One region of the Streptomyces sp. NPDC088124 genome, then DNA from elsewhere that is predicted to be linked to it. Evidence: riboswitches for the same ligand, from Rfam matches in the RefSeq annotation. Region 1 holds a riboswitch; each other region holds the start of a gene.
What was found. A riboswitch is a leader RNA that binds a small molecule or an ion and turns the genes downstream of it on or off. The one in region 1 is predicted to bind cobalamin.
Positions count from the first base shown of each region.

Region 1 (4,202 bases):
GCTCTGGTCCAGGAACGGCGTACGGGCCGCCGCCATGTCGATCAGGCCGCGCTGCGGGATCTCCCACGCCGTACGGAACAGCTCCCGTACCTCCCCCGGGATCCAGCCGAAGTCCGCCACCGAGCCGCTCGCCTCGCGCAGCGCCTCGCGGGTCCGGGCGTCCCAGACGCCGAGCCGCTTCAACTCCTCCACCAGGTAGGAGTTGACCTGGAGGAACTCCCCGGAGAGCGTCTCGCGCTTGAACAGGTTCGAGACCTGCGGCTCGATGCACTCGTACACGCCCGCGATCGACGCGATGGTCGCCGTCGGCGCGATGGCGAGGAGGAGGGAGTTGCGCATGCCGGTCTCCGCGACCCGGGCGCGCAGCGCCGCCCAGCGCTCCGGCCAGTGCGGCGCCACGTCGTAGTGGTCGGGGTGGAGCACCCCGCGCGCCGCGCGCGTCTTCGACCAGGCGGGGAGCGGGCCGTCGCGCTCGGCGAGGTCGCAGGAGGCCTCGTACGCGGCGAGCATGATCCGTTCGGCGAACCGGGTGGAGAGCGCGGCGGCCTCGGGGGAGTCGAAGGGCAGCCGCTTCTTGAAGAAGACGTCCTGGAGGCCCATCGCGCCCAGGCCCACCGGGCGCCACTTCGCGTTGGAGCGGCCCGCCTGCTCGGTCGGGTAGAAGTTGATGTCGACGACCCGGTCGAGGAAGGTGACGGCGGTACGGACGGTCTCGTCCAGCCGCGCCCAGTCGATGTCGCCGGTGGCCGCGTCCACGAACGCGCCCAGGTTGACCGAGCCGAGGTTGCAGACGGCCGTCTCGCCGTCGTCCGTCACCTCCAGGATCTCGGTGCAGAGGTTGGAGGAGTGGACGGTGTGGCCGGGCTCGGCGGTCTGGTTGGCCGTACGGTTCGACGCGTCCTTGAAGGTCATCCAGCCGTTCCCGGTCTGCGCGAGGGTGCGCATCATCCGGCCGTACAGCTCACGGGCCTTGAGGGTCTTGCGCGCGAGTCCGTCGGCCTCCGCCTTGCGGTACGCGGCGTCGAAGGCGTCGCCCCACAGGTCGACCAGGTGCGGCACGTCCACGGGGGAGAAGAGCGACCAGACGCCGTCCGCCTCGACCCGGCGCATGAACTCGTCGGGGATCCAGTGCGCGAGGTTGAGGTTGTGCGTACGGCGCGCGTCCTCGCCCGTGTTGTCGCGCAGTTCGAGGAACTCCTCCAGGTCCGCGTGCCAGGTCTCCAGGTAGACGCAGGCGGCGCCCTTGCGCCGGCCGCCCTGGTTGACGGCGGCGACGCTGGAGTCGAGGGTCCGCAGGAACGGGACGATGCCGTTGGAGTGCCCGTTCGTCCCCCGGATCAGTGAACCGCGCGAGCGGATACGGGAGTACGAGAGCCCGATCCCGCCCGCGTGCTTCGAGAGCCGCGCCACCTGGTGGTACCGGTCGTAGATCGAGTCGAGCTCGTCCAGCGGCGAGTCCAGCAGGTAGCAGGAGGACATCTGGGGGTGGCGGGTGCCGGAGTTGAAGAGGGTGGGGGAGGAGGGGAGGTAGTCCAGCCGGCTCATCAGCCGGTAGAGGGCGGCGACCTCGTCCAGCGCGTGCGCGCTCTCGTCCTCGGCGAGCCCGGCGGCGACGCGCAGCAGGAAGTGCTGCGGCGTTTCGACGACCTGCCGGGTGAGCGGGTGCCGGAGCAGATAGCGGCTGTAGAGGGTGCGCAGCCCGAAGTAGCCGAAGCGGTCGTCGGCGGCCGGGTCGATCAGCGCGTCCAGGCGCCCGGCGTGGAGCGCGACGAATGCGGCCGTACGGTCCGCGATCAGGCCCTCGCGGTGGCCGACGGCGACGGACGCGGAGAACGACACGGCGCCCTGGGACGCGGCCTCGTCGGCGATCGTACGGGTGAGCAGCCGGGCGGCGAGCCGGGAGTACGCGGGGTCCTCGGAGATCTGTCCGGCCGCCGCCTCCGTGGCCAGCTCGCGCAGCTCGGCCTCGTCCGAGCGGGCGTTACGACCGCGCAGCGCGGCGGCGGCGATCCGGCCCGGGTCGGCGTCGGGCAGATCGGCGGTCAGCTCGGTCAGGGTCCGCAGCAGCGCGGTGCCGGGGGCGTCGGCCTGCCCGGTGACGGTCGCCACCCCGTTCTCGGACGGTGCCTCCGAGACAACTGAAACCGGATCCGCTGGCGCGATGGTCACGTGGTGCTCTCCCTCGCTCGGCTCTGGGCCACGAGGAGGCACGGGTCCGCGCGCACGGACGTACCCCATGCCTTCGCAGGGCGGCACACCGCGCCGCGTCCACCGGCCCAACCGCGAGGCCCGGACGTCTGGGCGCCCGGATCGGTCGAGCCGGACGCACTGCCGGCAGGTGTTCGGACTGACGGGCGCGACAAAGCGCGCCACAGTACACCGTTGCGGGACAGTTCCGGATTCACACCGGATTCCCCTGCGTCGACAGCGAGGTCGAGCATACATCTGGGGGGCGCGCGCCGCGCCACCCCCCAGATGTTGTGTCGTACCCGGTCAGCCGTCCACGGCCGCAGAGGGCTGGAGGCCCAGGGCGTAGGTGATCAGAGTGGGCCCCGCATAGGGCTCCCAGTCCCGCTCCGGAGTCCTGACGAAGCCCATGCGCTCGTAGATCCGGTGCGCCGCGCGCATGCTCCGCTGGGTCGACAGGACGATCCGTACGCATCCCTCGCGCGCCCGTGCGCGCGCCACGCACGCGTCCACCAGAGCCTGGCCCACGCCCAGTCCGCGCGCCGAACGGTCGACTGCCAGCATGCGGAACTCGGACTCGCCGGGGCCCGCGATGTCGGCCCACGGTCCGCTCCCGGGGACGAAAGTCACACCGCCGAGGAGCGTTCCGTCCGCGTCCACGGCGACCAGCACCTCCGACGCGGCGGCCCGGCGCGCGACATCCCGCAGGGTCAGCAGATACGAGTCCTCGGCGTCCAGCTCCAGCAGACCGTCCGCCAGATAGGCCTGTGCCGTGAGGTCACCGAGCCGCTGGTACTCCCGGGGCTCGGCCTCTCTGATCGTTATGTCCATGCCACGAGTCTGCCTCCCCGGTATGACGGACGGGCCGCCGGGTTCCCCGTATGGGATGGCCCGGCGGCCCGTCCACCGTTCGGCTCAGCAGCGGCTCAGCTCGGCTCTGTCGCCGCTCAGCAGCAGCGGAAGCCCTCGCGCGGGTCGGCCTCGCGGGCGTCCGTGCGGCTGCGTTCGAAGGCGCGGCGGGTCATGATCCCGCCCGTCGGGTCACCCTCGTCCGCGTGGGCCCGGGCGTGGGCCACGTAGCGCTCGTACGCCGACTCGCCGGTGAACTCCCGTACGTACCAGCGGATCCGCCCGGCCACCTGCCGTACCCGCTCCGCCCGGCTCGCGACATCCGGCCGGGTCATGCCGGGCCCGTTCCCGCCGGGACGCTCTCCCGCTCCCTGGCGGCCTCGGCTGCGGCCAGTTCCGCCTTCTCCTCCTGGGTGGGGATCAGGCCGGCCGGGGCGACGATCTTCGACTCGACGTACGGGACCTCCGCCAGCCGGACGCCCTCCGGATCGCGGATCGCCTTGAAGCAGACGCGTCCGGCGTCCGCGATGACCACGAGGATGAGGATCGCGAAGAGCGCCGAGAGCACCCCGTCCACCGTGGAGTTGGTGACCACGGTGTGCATGTCGTCCATGGTCTTGGCCGGGGCCAGCACCTCGCCCCGGTCGATGGCCGACTGGTACACGTCCCGCTGGGTGAAGAAGCCCACCCTCGGGTCGTCCGAGAAGATCTTCTGCCAGCTCGCGGTGAGCGTGACGGCGGCGTCCCAGGCGAGCGGTACGCCCGTCACCCACGCCCACTTCAGGCGGCCGGACTTGACCAGCAGCGTGGTGCAGACGGCGAGCGCCACGGCCGCCAGGAGCTGGTTGGCGATGCCGAAGAGCGGGAAGAGCTGGTTGATGCCGCCCAGCGGGTCATGGACGCCGACCCAGAGGAAGTAGCCCCAGCCGCCGACCACCACCGCGCTGGCGAACCAGACGCCCGGCTTCCAGCTCACCTCGCGCATCGGCTTGTACACGTTGCCGAGCATGTCCTGGAGCATGAAGCGCCCGACGCGCGTTCCCGCGTCCACCGTGGTGAGGATGAACAACGCCTCGAACATGATGGCGAAGTGGTACCAGAACGCCTTCATGGCGGTGCCGCCGACGACGGACGAGAAGATCTCCGCCATGCCGAGGGCGAAGGTC
Region 1 is NZ_JBFBJB010000020.1:127,302-131,503, forward strand. Features, by position in the region: gene AB0P17_RS18600 (ribonucleoside-diphosphate reductase subunit alpha) at 1-2,169, opposite strand, end outside; cobalamin riboswitch at 2,316-2,484, opposite strand; gene AB0P17_RS18605 (GNAT family N-acetyltransferase) at 2,494-3,018, opposite strand; gene AB0P17_RS18610 (YbdD/YjiX family protein) at 3,135-3,371, opposite strand; gene AB0P17_RS18615 (carbon starvation CstA family protein) at 3,368-4,202, opposite strand, start outside.

Region 2 (4,202 bases), on a different contig from region 1:
GCGGCAGGACGAGTCCGACGAAGCCGATCGCGCCCGCCGAGGAGACCAGCGCGGCCGTCAGCAGCGCGGTGACGGTGAGCAGGACGAGGCGCGTACGGGCCACGGAGACACCGAGGTGCCCCGCGGCGTCCTGCCCGAAGGCGAACGCGTCGAGCGTGCGCGCGTACCCGCCGCACACCGCCAGCGCCACCAGCAGGACGGCGCCGCAGACCTGGACATCGGTCCAGCCCGCGCCGCTCAGCGAGCCGAGCAGCCAGAACAGCACCCCGCGGGTGGTCTCCGCGTCGGCGGCGGTCAGGACGACGAAGGAGGTGAGGGCGGAGAAGAGCTGCATCGCGGCCACCCCGGAGAGCACCACCCGGTCCGTCGTCCCGCCGAGCGTGTGGCTGAGCAGCAGCACCATCCCGAACGAGCAGAGCGCGCCGAGGAACGCCCCGCCCGAGACCGACAGCGCCCCTCCCCCGACCCCGAGCACGACCACCAGGACCGCGCCGGTGGACGCCCCCGAGGAGACGCCGAGGACGAAGGGGTCGGCGAGCGGATTCCGGAGCAGGGACTGCATGATCGCGCCGCACACCGCGAGCCCCGCGCCGCAGACGGCCGCCAGCAGGGTGCGCGGCAGCCGCAGGTTCCAGACGATGCCGTCGCGGATCGGGTTGAGACGCGGTTCGCCCCGGCCCAGGTGGGCGCCGACGACCGACCAGACGTCTCCGACGCGGAGGTCGGCGGGCCCGATGGTGATCGCCACGGCGACGGAGAGGGCGAGCGCGGCGAGGCCACAGGCCCACCCCACCGGGCTGACCCAGGCCGCGGCGCTCCGGACCTCGCGGGAGCCGCCGGGGTCCGGCGGCGCCGGGCTCCCCGCGGCGGGCGTCCGCGACGCCCGCTCCGCGGTGCTCACTTGGCGGGTGCGTACGCGCGCAGCGCCGCCGCCACCCGCTCGACGCCCTCCACGGTGCGGATGCTCGGGTTCATCGCCTGGCCGCTGAGGCGTACGTACCGCTGGTGCTTCACCGCGTCCATGGCCCTGGTGACCGGGTTGGCCTCCAGGAACTCGATCTTCTTCGCCGCCGACTCGGCCGTCTGCGCATCGCGCGTGAGGTCGCCGATGACGAGGAAGGCGGGGTCGCGGTCGGCGACCGTCTCCCAGTTGATCTGGGGCCACTCGTCGTGGGTGTCGTCGAAGACGTTCTCCGCGCCGACGGCCCGCGTGATGATGCCGGGCGCGCCGCAGCAGCCGCCCATGTAGGGGGCCTCGGAGTTGGCGAACCAGTACAGGACAGTGGTGCCCTTCGCCTTCTCCGTGTCGACCCCGGCGACCGCCCTCGCCATCCGGTCCCGCAGCCCCGCGACGAGCCGGTCACCGCGCTCCTCGACGCCGAACACCGTGGCCAGGTCGCGGATCTCGCCGTAGACGTCCTCCATCGCCAGCGGCGTCGCGCGGGATCCGTCGGTGTCGCCGGAGTTGTCCTTGGCGCAGTCGGACGGCGAGACGTACGCCGGTACGCCCACCTTCTCGAACTGCGCGCGCGTGGCCACGCCGCCCTTGCCCAGGGTGGACTCGAAGGAGGCGGCGACGAAGTCGGGCTCGGCGTCCAGGACCTTCTCGAAGGAGGGGCTGTTGTCGGCCAGCCGCTCGACCCCGGCGTTCTCCTTCTCCAGGCTCTTCGGCAGCGGGTCGGTCCAGGTGGCGGTGCCGGCCATGCGGTCGCCGAGGCCGAGGGAGAGCATGATCTCCGTGGTGCCCTGGTTGAGCGAGACGGCCCGCTCGGGCGGCGCGTCGATCCGTACCTCATGACCGCAGTTGGTGACGGTACGGGGATAGCCGACGGCCCGGTCGGAACCGGAACCGGATGCGGCCCCGGCCCGGGAAGCGGAATCAGCTCCGGAGTCCGAGCCGGTACCGCAGCCGGTGAGCAGCAGGGCGCCGGCGGCGAGGAAAGGAGTGGCACGGCGGGCGAGGCGTGCGATCGGCACGGAGTCGTTCCTCTGCGTCGAGGGCTCATGCGCGGAGCCCGGTCGTACGGTGCTCCCCCGCCACGGGACGCGGACGGAGGCCGCCAGCAGGTCTTCGGACTCGGGGTCACCCGGACGGAGGCGCCTTCCCGGACTGCCGTCCAGTGGCCGATGCCCCGCCCGTCGCCCTCACCGCTGCGCGTCAGCTCCGGATTCCCACCGGATTCCCTGACCCACGTACATGGGTTCGACTGGCCTCGGCAAGCTATCACAGGCGGTTTTCCGCCCCACACCAGCACTTTCCGGCGCTTTCCGCCCGCCGGCGATCGGGGCGAACGGGGGCGGCGGACAATGAGGCATGCCGGAAACCTCGCCCGTGAGTGTCGCTCTGATCGACGACCATCCCGTGGTCCTCGCGGGCATCGAGTCCTGGTACGCGGCGTCGGAGCGGCCCATCGCGGTGACCGCCAAGGGGCCCGACCTGTCGGTGGCGACGGCGGGGCCGGGACGGGACGCGGATGTGGTGGTGCTCGACCTCCAGCTCGGCCCGGGCAGGCCGGCGGGGCTGCCCGCCTACTCCGAACTGCGCCAACTCGTCGCGGGCGAACGGCAGGTGATCGTCTACACGATGCAGGACAGCCAGGAGACCGCGCTGACCTGCCTGGACCTGGGGGCGTTCACGTACCTCACCAAGGCCGAGGGCGAACGGCACCTCATGGCGGCGACGCTGGCGGCGGCCGACTGCCGCCCGTACACACCGCCCGCGCTGGCCGGGGCGTTCGGCAGCGACGCCCGGAAGGGGCGGCCCGCGCTGACGCCGCGCGAGGTGGAGGTGCTGCTGGAGTGGTTCCAGTCGGAGTCCAAGGCGATGGTCGGGGCGAGCCTGGGGCTCTCGGTCCGTACGGTGAACACGTATCTGGAGCGGGTGCGCATCAAGTACGCCAACGCGGGGCGGCCCGCGACGACCAAGGCGAACCTGGTCGCGCGGGCCATTCAGGACGGGCTGACGTCACTGGACGAGCTGTGACCCCGGTCGGCGGGCGCGGACACAGGCACGGGCACAGGCACAGATCCCGACGCGGATGACGACGCGGTGAGCGCGTCCTCGGGGGCGTCGGCCGGGGCATCGGCCGGGCCGTCGAGGGTGCACGACGCCTCCACCAGCAGCCGCCCCTCGCTTCGCACCGTGCGCACCCGTACCCCCGGCTCGGTCGGTTCGGGGATCTCCGTCGGCGCCGTCGCCGGGCAGTCGGTCACGACGCTCACCCGCACCAGGCCGCCGCCGCGCACGACCGTGGCGCGGGCGTCGCGCTCGGCGGTCGCGAGCGCGGCCAGCACCGGCTCGGTGAGCGCGCGGCGCAGCCGCCGGTCGACCGGGGCGCAGGCCCCGCGTACCGCGAGCTGTACGTCGACGCCGTGGCGTTCGGCGACGTCCATACCGGCGCGCAGTTCGTGGAGCAGCGGATCGTGCGCGTGGTCGCGTTCCGCGAAGAGCCGTCTGAGCCGGGCGGCCTCGACGGCGGAGCGGCGCCGGGCGCCCTCGTCCCCCGGGTCGAGCGAGCCATCGGCGAGCCCGGTCAGCAACGGCATGACGGAACGGTCCAGTTCGGCGTAGCGGGCCCGCTGGTCGGCGTGGACCTGCGCGGCGACGGCGGCCTCCGTACGGACCCGCTCCTGCTCGCGCGCCGTGGCGCTCGCGGCGGCGGCGCAGTCACCGAGCGAGCGGGCGAGCATCGCGGCGGCGACCTGGAAGGTGCAGATGGCCAGGGCGCTGACGGCCATCCCGGAGGCGGCCTGCCGGGTCGGCACCCCCGCGAGCAGCAACTGCGCCAGCGTGAGGACGAGATGGCCGCCGATGAAGACGAGCGTCGGCCGCAGCCCGGCGTCGAAGAGCAGCAGCACCCCGAACCAGCCGATCTCCAGGAACGTCCAGTGCGGGGTCCCCAGGAAGTCCGCCACGGGCAGCCGGCTGGTGGAGACGGCCGACGCCACGAGGGCGCAGGTCAGGCCGAGCACCACCCACGGGCGCGGCCGGCCGCGCCCGTCGGCGCCGAGCAGCGCGTCCGCCATGATGAGGAGGGTCAGCAGGGTGAACGCGGAGAGCTGGACCCAGGGCTGGTCGTAATCGCGCAGACTGGCGAGGAGGGCGGGCAGCGCCAGCCCGAGGTGCACGGCGGTGAGGATGAACAGCCCGGCCACGCGCAGCCCGGCGCGCATGTCCCGGGCGATCCGGTCGGTCAGCGGAT
Region 2 is NZ_JBFBJB010000017.1:22,232-26,433, reverse strand. Features, by position in the region: gene AB0P17_RS16020 (iron chelate uptake ABC transporter family permease subunit) at 1-793, opposite strand, end outside; gene AB0P17_RS16015 (ABC transporter substrate-binding protein) at 898-1,977, opposite strand; cobalamin riboswitch at 2,045-2,227, opposite strand; gene AB0P17_RS16010 (response regulator transcription factor) at 2,315-2,983, shown strand; gene AB0P17_RS16005 (hypothetical protein) at 2,950-4,202, opposite strand, start outside.
Region 2: another riboswitch for cobalamin. It lies ahead of AB0P17_RS16015 (ABC transporter substrate-binding protein); the one in region 1 lies ahead of AB0P17_RS18600 (ribonucleoside-diphosphate reductase subunit alpha).

Region 3 (4,202 bases), on a different contig from region 1:
CGTCGTGCAGCGCGGCGGTGAGGCGTTCGGCGGGGCGGCCGACGAGCGTGACGACCTCCGTCTCCTCCACCGGCCAGCCGAGCCGGGCGCAGGCGTACGAGACGGACGACGGATGCGGCAGCACGCGCAGCGCCGCCGCGCCGACGACCTCGCCGAGCGCCCGCCCGATCCCGTAGAACATCGGGTCCCCGCTGGCCAGCACCGCGATCCGGCGCCCGGCGTGTGCGGCGAGCAGGCCGGGCACGGCGGGGCGCAGCGGCGACGGCCACGCCACCCGCTCGCCCGCGCACTCCCCGGCCGGCAGCAGGCCGAGCTGCCGAGGCCCGCCGATGACCACGTCCGCCCCGCGCAGGGCCTCCCGCGCCGCGCCGGAGAGCCCGGCCCAGCCGTCCGCGCCGATCCCGACCACGGTCACCGGCGGACTCGGGACCGGCGACGCGGACGGGGCAGGCGACGCGGACGGCGCGGAATCAGGAGTCGGCGACGCGGACGGCGCGGAATCAGAGGCCGGCGCGGGACCAGGGGGCGGAACGCTCACTGCCGTACACCTCTGAGCTGGGAGAAGACCGACCCCGCACTCTACTGTCCGGCCGCCCGCGGCTCCCCGACGGGTGCCCCCGGCGGCGCGACGGATGCTCCGGCCACCGCCTGCGGCCGGAGCATCCGCTCCGCCAGTTCCCCGAAGATCAGCCCGAAGGCCGTCCAGAGCAGCGCCTGCACCCCGAGCGAGGCGAGCCGGAACTCCCACAGCAGCGCCGCGGGGAAGGACGCGGGGACGGCGTCCGCGTTGGCGGGCAGCACCAGACACGCGACGGCGACGACGGCCGCATAACCGGCGCCCGCGGCGAGCGACGCGTTCCAGTTGCCGAGCCGCGGCGCCAGCCGTCTCCCCGCGATGACGGCGATGACCGCCAGCAGCACGCTGAGCAGGATCATCAGGAAGAACAGTGTCGTGCGCCTGCCGATCGTGTCCGGATTGCCCACGGCGGGCGGCGTCGCCGGATACTTCAGGAACGGCACCAGGTAGACGGTCGTGAAGGCGGCCCCCGCGACCAGCGCCGAGGTCGCCCGCGGCCCGAACCGGCCGATCCTGCCCAGGCTCACCGCGAAGACCAGCGAGGCGATGCCGCCAAGGGCCACCCCGTACACCAGCACACCGGTGGCGAGCCCGAACGTCGACTGGACCGGCCTGCTGACCAGTTCCTCTTCCTCTTCCTCTCCCTCCCTCTCTTCCCCTACGGGTACGGGGTCCGCCGCGGCGCCGTGCTGATGCGCCGGGGCGGACCGGGTCTCCTCCTGCGCGATGGAGTCCCGTACGGAGGGCTCACCCGCGAAGTAGGCCAGCGCGAACGCGAGAAGTCCGGCCAGCACGCCCGCGACCATGCCGCGGACCAGGAGGTTTCTGACGGTGAAGGCATGCATGCGCGTCATCTCCGCTGTTTCCGTCAGCGGTCAGTGGCAGGGGAACCCGAGCAGATGACGGCCGTCGTGCACCCATTCGTGCACACCGGCACCGGAGATCACCGAGGTCGCGCCCTGTTCGGCGCCGACGAAGTAGAGCAGCACCAGCATCAGGGTGCCGACGAAGACCGCCCACGGCAGCACGGCGCGCAGCGGAAGCGGGGCCGGGGCGGCGCCGGTGGCAGAGGTGGGCGAAAGAGCGGTGTTCGCAGGCGCGATGGACTGAGCCATGGCACATCCTCCTGAGGGAACTCGCGTCCCGTTGATGGAGCTCGAACGACGGCCATCGGGTCTGACTCACCGCTCCCCCGCCGCGTGGCACGCGGCCGGAACCGGCATACAGTGGCGCGACCGTGCCGGAATCTCACCGGACTTCCGTCTCGCCGTCGTGGATAACGACGTGAAGGTACCGCGAACCGGCGGACGGGCCAAGGGGGCCTTTCGTTATGACGATCCGCGCGACGATCCGCGTGCAGCTCATCTCACCCGCCATCGGCCCGGCCCTGCGCGCGGCCCGCTTCGGCGACCTTCCCGAGGACGGGCCCGGCGTCGCGCCGCGGGCGGTGGACGCGGCCGGGGTGCGACAGGCCGAGGCCGTACGGGAGGAGTTCCCGCGCGGCGCCGCCGTGTACGTCTCGTCCTCGCCCCGCTGCCGTACGACCGCCGGCCTGCTCGGCCTGGACGCGCGGCCGGTGCCGGAACTCGCGCCGTGGGACATGGGGCGCTGGCAGGGCAGGACCCTCGACGAGGTCGCGGCCGCGGAACCGGCGCGGGTGAGCGCGTGGCTCGCCGACCCGTCGGCCGCACCGCACGGCGGGGAGACGCTGCTCGCGCTCTACGCCCGCGTCGGCCGGTGGTTCGAAACGCTGAACCCCGAGACCCCCCGCGTGATCGCCGTGGCCGAACCGGAGATCGTCCGCGCCGCCGCCCTGCACGCGCTCTCGGCACCGGCCTCCGCGTTCTGGCGGTTCGACGTACGGCCGCTGACCGTCACGGAGTTCACCGGGCGGGACGGCCGCTGGAACCTGCACGGCGGCCGTCCGCTCGCCGGCGCTGACGAAGCCGCCGGCGAAGGCTCTGACGAAGACGGAGCCAACTGACGGAAACAACTGCCGAGGACAACGGACGGAGCAGTGGTCAGCCGCGGCCCTTGGCGCGGTCCAGCGCGGCCACCCCCACCGCCGCCAGACCGACCTGGATGGCCAGCTCGATCCAGTCGAAGCCCCGGGTGTCCGCGACGCCGAACGCCGCCGCGACGAACGTACCGACCAGCGCCGCGACGATACCGACGCCGATGGTCAGCAGCACCCCGATGCGCTGCCGCCCCGGCACCACGAGCCGTCCCAGCACGCCGATGACGATGCCGACGACAATGGCTGCGACAAAGCCGGATATCTCCATGTCCCCTCCTCTGCGCCCGCTTGCTGTCGAAAGCGGTACTGACCGAACGTCTGCCCGCCATGCCCCCGTTCAGTCCTGCGGGCCGCCCGTCCCGCCGCCCGTCCCGCCGCCCGGCGCGACCGGGAAGGTGACTTCGACGAGCGTCCCGCGGCCGGGCGCGCTGTCGAGACGGACGCGAGCCCGGTGGAGTTCCGCGACGGCGGCCACGATGGCCAGCCCGAGACCGCTGCCCCGGCCGGTCCCACCGTGCCCGCCCCTGTCCCCGCCGCCCCCGCCGCCCCGGCCGCGCCCCTTGCCGGCCCGGTAGAAGCGGTCGAAGACATGGGCGACGGCCTCTTCCGGGATGCCGGGCCCGGCGTCCCGGACCCGGAGCGTCGCGTGTCCGTCCGCCGCGCGCAGTTCGACGGCGCAGGAGGCGTCGGGCGGTGTGTGCATACGGATGTTGCCCAGCAGGTTGGCCAGCAGGCTGCGCAGATGTGCCTCGTCGCCCAGTACGGTCACCCCCGGCCGGACGTCGACCGTACGGGGCCGTGCCGGTTCGACGGCTGCGGCGTCCCGGCAGGATTCCGTGACGACCCGGCTGAGGTCGACGGGCTCCTGTTCCGCCTCGGCCGCCTCGCCCTCGTCGTCGAAGCGGGCGAGCATGAGCATCGACTCGACCAGCCGCGTCATGCGCAGAATCTCGGCGAGCATCCGGTCCACCGCCTCGTCCACCGCGGCCGTGTCGGGCAGCGCACCGTGCTGGTAGAGCTCGGCGTAACCGCGCAGGGACTGCAGGGGCGTACGCAGCTCGTGCGAGGCGTCCGCGACGAACTGGCGCATGCGCGCCTCGGACGTCTCACGCGCGGTGAGGGCGGCCTGGACCTGGTCCAGCATGCGGTTCAGCGCGTCCACCAGCCGGCCGACCTCGGTGGCGGGGGCCTGGGTGGCCACGGCGAGCCGGTGGTCGAGGTCCCCGGACGCGACCGTGTCCGCCGTACGCGCCGCCTCCTCCAGGGGGCGCAGTTCGCAGCGGACCACGGCGGTGGTGACGAGGGCCACCAGCGCGAGCCCGACCAGTTCCACGGCGACGATCGCGGCGGGGTCGCCGCTGCCCAGCCAGACGGCGGCGGTGGCGGCCATGGCGAGCGCGCACAGCCCGGTGACGACCCCGCTGAGCCGGCTGCGTACCGGCCACCGCCGCAGGCGGCTCACCAGGCGGCGGTTCAGCACCAGCCGGCTCACCGCCCCGCGGTTCAGCACTCCGGCTCCCTGATGCCGTAGCCGACACCGCGCCGGGTGTGGATCAGGGACGGGCCGAGGACATCGATCTTGCGGCGCAGATAGCTGATGTAGGTGGC
Region 3 is NZ_JBFBJB010000058.1:54,906-59,107, reverse strand. Features, by position in the region: gene cbiE (precorrin-6y C5,15-methyltransferase (decarboxylating) subunit CbiE) at 1-415, opposite strand, end outside; gene AB0P17_RS34685 (CbtA family protein) at 580-1,422, opposite strand; gene AB0P17_RS34680 (CbtB-domain containing protein) at 1,453-1,692, opposite strand; cobalamin riboswitch at 1,729-1,876, opposite strand; gene AB0P17_RS34675 (histidine phosphatase family protein) at 1,908-2,561, shown strand; gene AB0P17_RS34670 (GlsB/YeaQ/YmgE family stress response membrane protein) at 2,599-2,862, opposite strand; gene AB0P17_RS34665 (HAMP domain-containing sensor histidine kinase) at 2,932-4,104, opposite strand; gene AB0P17_RS34660 (response regulator transcription factor) at 4,098-4,202, opposite strand, start outside.
Region 3: another riboswitch for cobalamin. It lies ahead of AB0P17_RS34680 (CbtB-domain containing protein); the one in region 1 lies ahead of AB0P17_RS18600 (ribonucleoside-diphosphate reductase subunit alpha).

Region 4 (4,202 bases), on a different contig from region 1:
CCTCGGGGCGGTCCACGAACCGCACCACGACCCCGGGCTCCGCCGCCAGCGCGTCCACATCGGTGAAGTTCGACATGAGGGGTACGGCGCAGACCGCGATCCGCAGCACGTCCTCGCCGTACGGGGGAGCCACCACCGACTCGCGGGCGCCACCGCGCAGCGAGACCCGCAGCCCGTCCTCCTCGTCGATCCCCAGGCCGTGCCGGAAGGGCAGCACCCCGAGCGTCGGCCGCCCGGTCAGCCCGCGGAGCATGTCGAGCCCCGGCTCCAGCAGTGACACGTCGCCCCGGAACTTGTTGACGAGATACCCCGCGACCAGCGCCTGGTCCTCGGGGCTCAGCAGCGCGGTCGTCCCGAAGAAGGAGGCGAACACCCCGCCCCGGTCGATGTCCCCGACCACGACCACCGGCAGCCGCGCGGCCCGCGCGATGCCCATGTTCACGATGTCCGTACGGCGCAGATTGATCTCCGCCGGACTGCCCGCGCCCTCGCAGATCACGGCGTCGTACGTGGACCGCAGCTCCGCCAGGCACTCCAGAACGGGCCCGAGCAGTGCCTCCTGCCGACCTCCGTGGTAGCCACGGGCACTCAGCTCGCCGACGGGCTTCCCCATCAGCACCACCTGGCTGCTGCGGTCGCTGCCCGGCTTGAGCAGGACGGGGTTCATCAGCGCGGTCGGCTCCACCCGCGCGGCCTGCGCCTGCATCGCCTGGGCGCGCCCGATCTCCGCCCCCTCACGGGTCACGAACGAGTTCAGCGACATGTTCTGGCCCTTGAACGGCGCGACCTTCACGCCCTGGCGCGCCAGCCAGCGGCAGATCCCCGCCGTGACGACACTCTTGCCCGCGTCGGAGGTCGTCCCGGCGATCAGCAGCCCCCCGCCGAGCCCCGCGCCCCCACCGTTCCCGCTCATCCACGCCTCCCGTCGCGCGCGGCGGCTGCGCGCACCGCGCCATAGACGACCCGGCCGGTGACACAGGCCGCGAGCGCGAGCACGTTGACCCGGCCGGCCAGCCGGACGGCGCGCTCGATGTCCGGGACCCCGACCGGGCGCCCCGTGCCGTTCAGGACGGGCCGGTGCTCCACCCGCCCGCCGTACGCCAGGGTCCCGCCGAGCCGTACGCCCAGCGCCCCGGCGAACGACGCCTCCACCGGGCCCGCGTTGGGGCTCGGATGGCGGTGCGCGTCCTGCCGCAGGGCCCGCAGCGCGCCGCGCCGGTCCGGGCCCGCGGCGACGGCCAGCGCGGCGGTCAGCCGGGCCCCCGGCCACCCCACGACGTCGTCGAGGCGGGCCGACGCCCAGCCGAACCGGCGGTAACGGGCGCTCTTGTGACCCACCATCGCGTCCAGCGTGTTCACGGCGCGGAATCCCACGAGCCCCGGCGTCCCGGCGAGCGCGCCCCACACCAGGGCGCCGACGACGGCGTCGGAGGTGTTCTCGGCGACGGACTCCACGACGGCGCGCGCGATCTGGCCCTCGTCCAGGGAGTACGGGTCACGCCCGCACAGATGCGGCAGCCGCCCGCGGGCCCCTTCGAGGTCCCCGGCGGCGAGCGCCGCGCCGACGGCCCGTGCCTCCCGGCCCAGCGAGGTGCCCCCCACCACGGCCCAGGTCGCGGCGGCGGTCAGCGTCACGGCGGCGGCGGGCCGCTCGCGTACCGCCGCCGCGGCCAGTGCCGCGGTCCCGGCAGCGGCTCCGGCGCAGAGCGCGGTGTGCAGCGCGCCCCGGCCGCGGTGGTCGCGCCACAGCGCGCGCTCGACCGCTTCCGCGGCCCGGCCGAAGGCGGCCACCGGATGTCCCCGGCGCGGATCGCCGAACAGCCGGTCGGCCAGGAGTCCGAGGGTGGCGCCGTACGCGAAGACCCGCTCGGCGGCAGGGGCGGCCCGGCCGCCGCCGCGCGCGGCGGCAGAACCGCAGCCAGGCATGGCGAAGTGTCCTCACTCAGGGTCCGCGCCCCGGTTCGACGTACGTGATGCGACGGCGAGAGTTCCTGGCTCCTGGAGGCGAGGCTCACAGTGACAGTGGCGGGACCGCGCCGGATTCGCACCGGCTTCCTCTGCTGCCGTCGTCAATGGCCCCGGAAGTCCACCACGCCGCGCAGGACCCGTCAACTCATCCTTGACCTGCGACGGGACAGTGTGCGGAGCCCCACATCGGACCGGTCGGCCGATGCGGGGCTCCCGCGGGGGCGTGCGTGGCGCGTGTGGCGCGTGTGGCGTGCGTGGCGTGCGTGATCGTCAGGCCACGATGAGGCTGATCCCGTACGCGACGGCTCCGGCGCAGAGCGCGAAGCACAGGTAGGCGCCGGCGCGGGCGGTGAGGGGCGCCGGTCCTGTGGCGGGGGTGGAGGCGGCGGCCGAGGTCCCGGCCTGGCCCTGCGCGGGCGCGGAACCCCGCTTGGCGAGGCCCACGACGCCCAGGCTGAAGAGGCCCACGAGGGCGACGGTCGCCACGAGGCTGACGCCGAAGACGGAGCCGAGTGCTGCCCAGTCGATGTCCATGAGGTCGCTTCCTGAGAGGTGGTGCGGATTACACCGTGGCGCGGCGGGCGGGCTCGCCGGTCTGGTCCGCGGGGGCGGGGATGGTGGCCGAGAGGTCCTGGCCCGCGGCGCCCGCCGGGGGAGGCGGGGTGACGGCCGCGACGGCGGCGGTCACCACACCGGCCGGCTCACCGGTCCGGCCCGAGCCGCCGTCGGTGGCGACGCCGGTGGCGGCTCCGGTGCTTTCGTCCGCCCCGGCGTTGACGTTGGTGTGGTCGACGGGCTTGCGGCGCGAAGCGAGCCAGATCCCGGCGGAGCCCGCGATCAGCAGGACCGCGACGACGACGATGCCCCAGGTGCCCTGGCCGGTCAGGAACTCGGCGCCGGCCGCGACCAGACCCGCGGCCGGGAGCGTCAGCCCCCAGGCGACGAACATCCGTGTGGCCGTGGACCAGCGCACCACCCCGCCCTTGCGGCCGAGCCCCGCGCCCATCACGGCGCCGGAGCAGGACTGCGTGGTGGAGAGCGAGAAGCCCAGGTGCGAGGAGGCCAGGATGACCGTCGCGGCGCTGGTCTGGGCGGCGAAGCCCTGCTGCGGCTGGAGGTCGGTGAGGCCGGTGCCCATGGTGCGGATGATGCGCCAGCCGCCCAGGTACGTGCCGAGCGCGATCGCGATCCCGGCGGAGACGATGACCCACAGGGGCGGGTTGGAGCCGGGGGCGAGAACGCCGCCGGTGACCAGCGCGAGCGTGATGACGCCCATGGTCTTCTGCGCGTCGTTGGTGCCGTGGGCGAGGGAGACGAGCCCGGCGGAGGCGATCTGCCCGGCCCGGTAACCCTTGGCGGTGACCCGGTCGTCGCCGTCGTTGACGGCCTGGCCGATCCGGTACGTCAGCCTCGTCGCGAGCAGGGCGGCGAGCCCGGCGACGACGGGGGCGGCGAGTGCGGGGATCAGGACCTTGGTGATGACGACCCCGCCGTTGACGCCGGAGGTGCCGACGGACATCAGGGTCGCGCCGATCAGGCCGCCGAAGAGTGCGTGGGAGGAACTGGACGGGAGTCCGAGCAGCCAGGTGAAGAGATTCCACAGGATGGCGCCGACGAGCGCCGCGAAGATCACTTCGGTTCTGATGCCCTGTTCGTTGATGAGCCCGCCGGAGATCGTCTTGGCGACCTCCACGGACAGGAACGCGCCGACGAGATTCAGGACCGCGGACATGCCCACCGCGACCTTGGGCTTCAGAGCGCCGGTCGAGATGGTCGTCGCCATCGCGTTGGCGGTGTCGTGGAAACCGTTCGTGAAATCGAACACGAGCGCTGTCACGATCACGATCGCGAGCAGCAGTGTGATGTGTTCCATTGACCCAGGACCCAGGCAATCGTTCGACGTCGGTGGCCTCGGTGAACGTAGGGAGTCAGGGTGAACGGAAGATGAACTGGACGGGTCTTCGCGGTGTCTCGCCCCGTGAGGTTGACGGCGGCGCCTGGCAGGATCGCCGTATGACGGATGACGGGACCGGCGAACACGGCGAACTGGCGGACGCGCGAGGCGAGATGGCGGGCGCGCGGGGTACGGCGGAGGGCGGGACGGAGGCCGGGCGGGGGGCTCTGGAACGGGCCTGGGCGGAGCTCGTCGACACCGCCCGGAGAACGGCCGCGGAGGGCCTGGTCGTCGGCACCTCGGGCAATGTCTCCGTGCGCGTCGGCGAACTGGTCCTGGT
Region 4 is NZ_JBFBJB010000007.1:213,689-217,890, forward strand. Features, by position in the region: gene AB0P17_RS08445 (cobyric acid synthase) at 1-913, opposite strand, end outside; gene AB0P17_RS08450 (cobalamin biosynthesis protein) at 910-1,926, opposite strand; cobalamin riboswitch at 1,963-2,083, opposite strand; gene AB0P17_RS08455 (hypothetical protein) at 2,239-2,502, opposite strand; gene AB0P17_RS08460 (inorganic phosphate transporter) at 2,531-3,841, opposite strand; gene AB0P17_RS08465 (class II aldolase/adducin family protein) at 4,036-4,202, shown strand, end outside.
Region 4: another riboswitch for cobalamin. It lies ahead of AB0P17_RS08450 (cobalamin biosynthesis protein); the one in region 1 lies ahead of AB0P17_RS18600 (ribonucleoside-diphosphate reductase subunit alpha).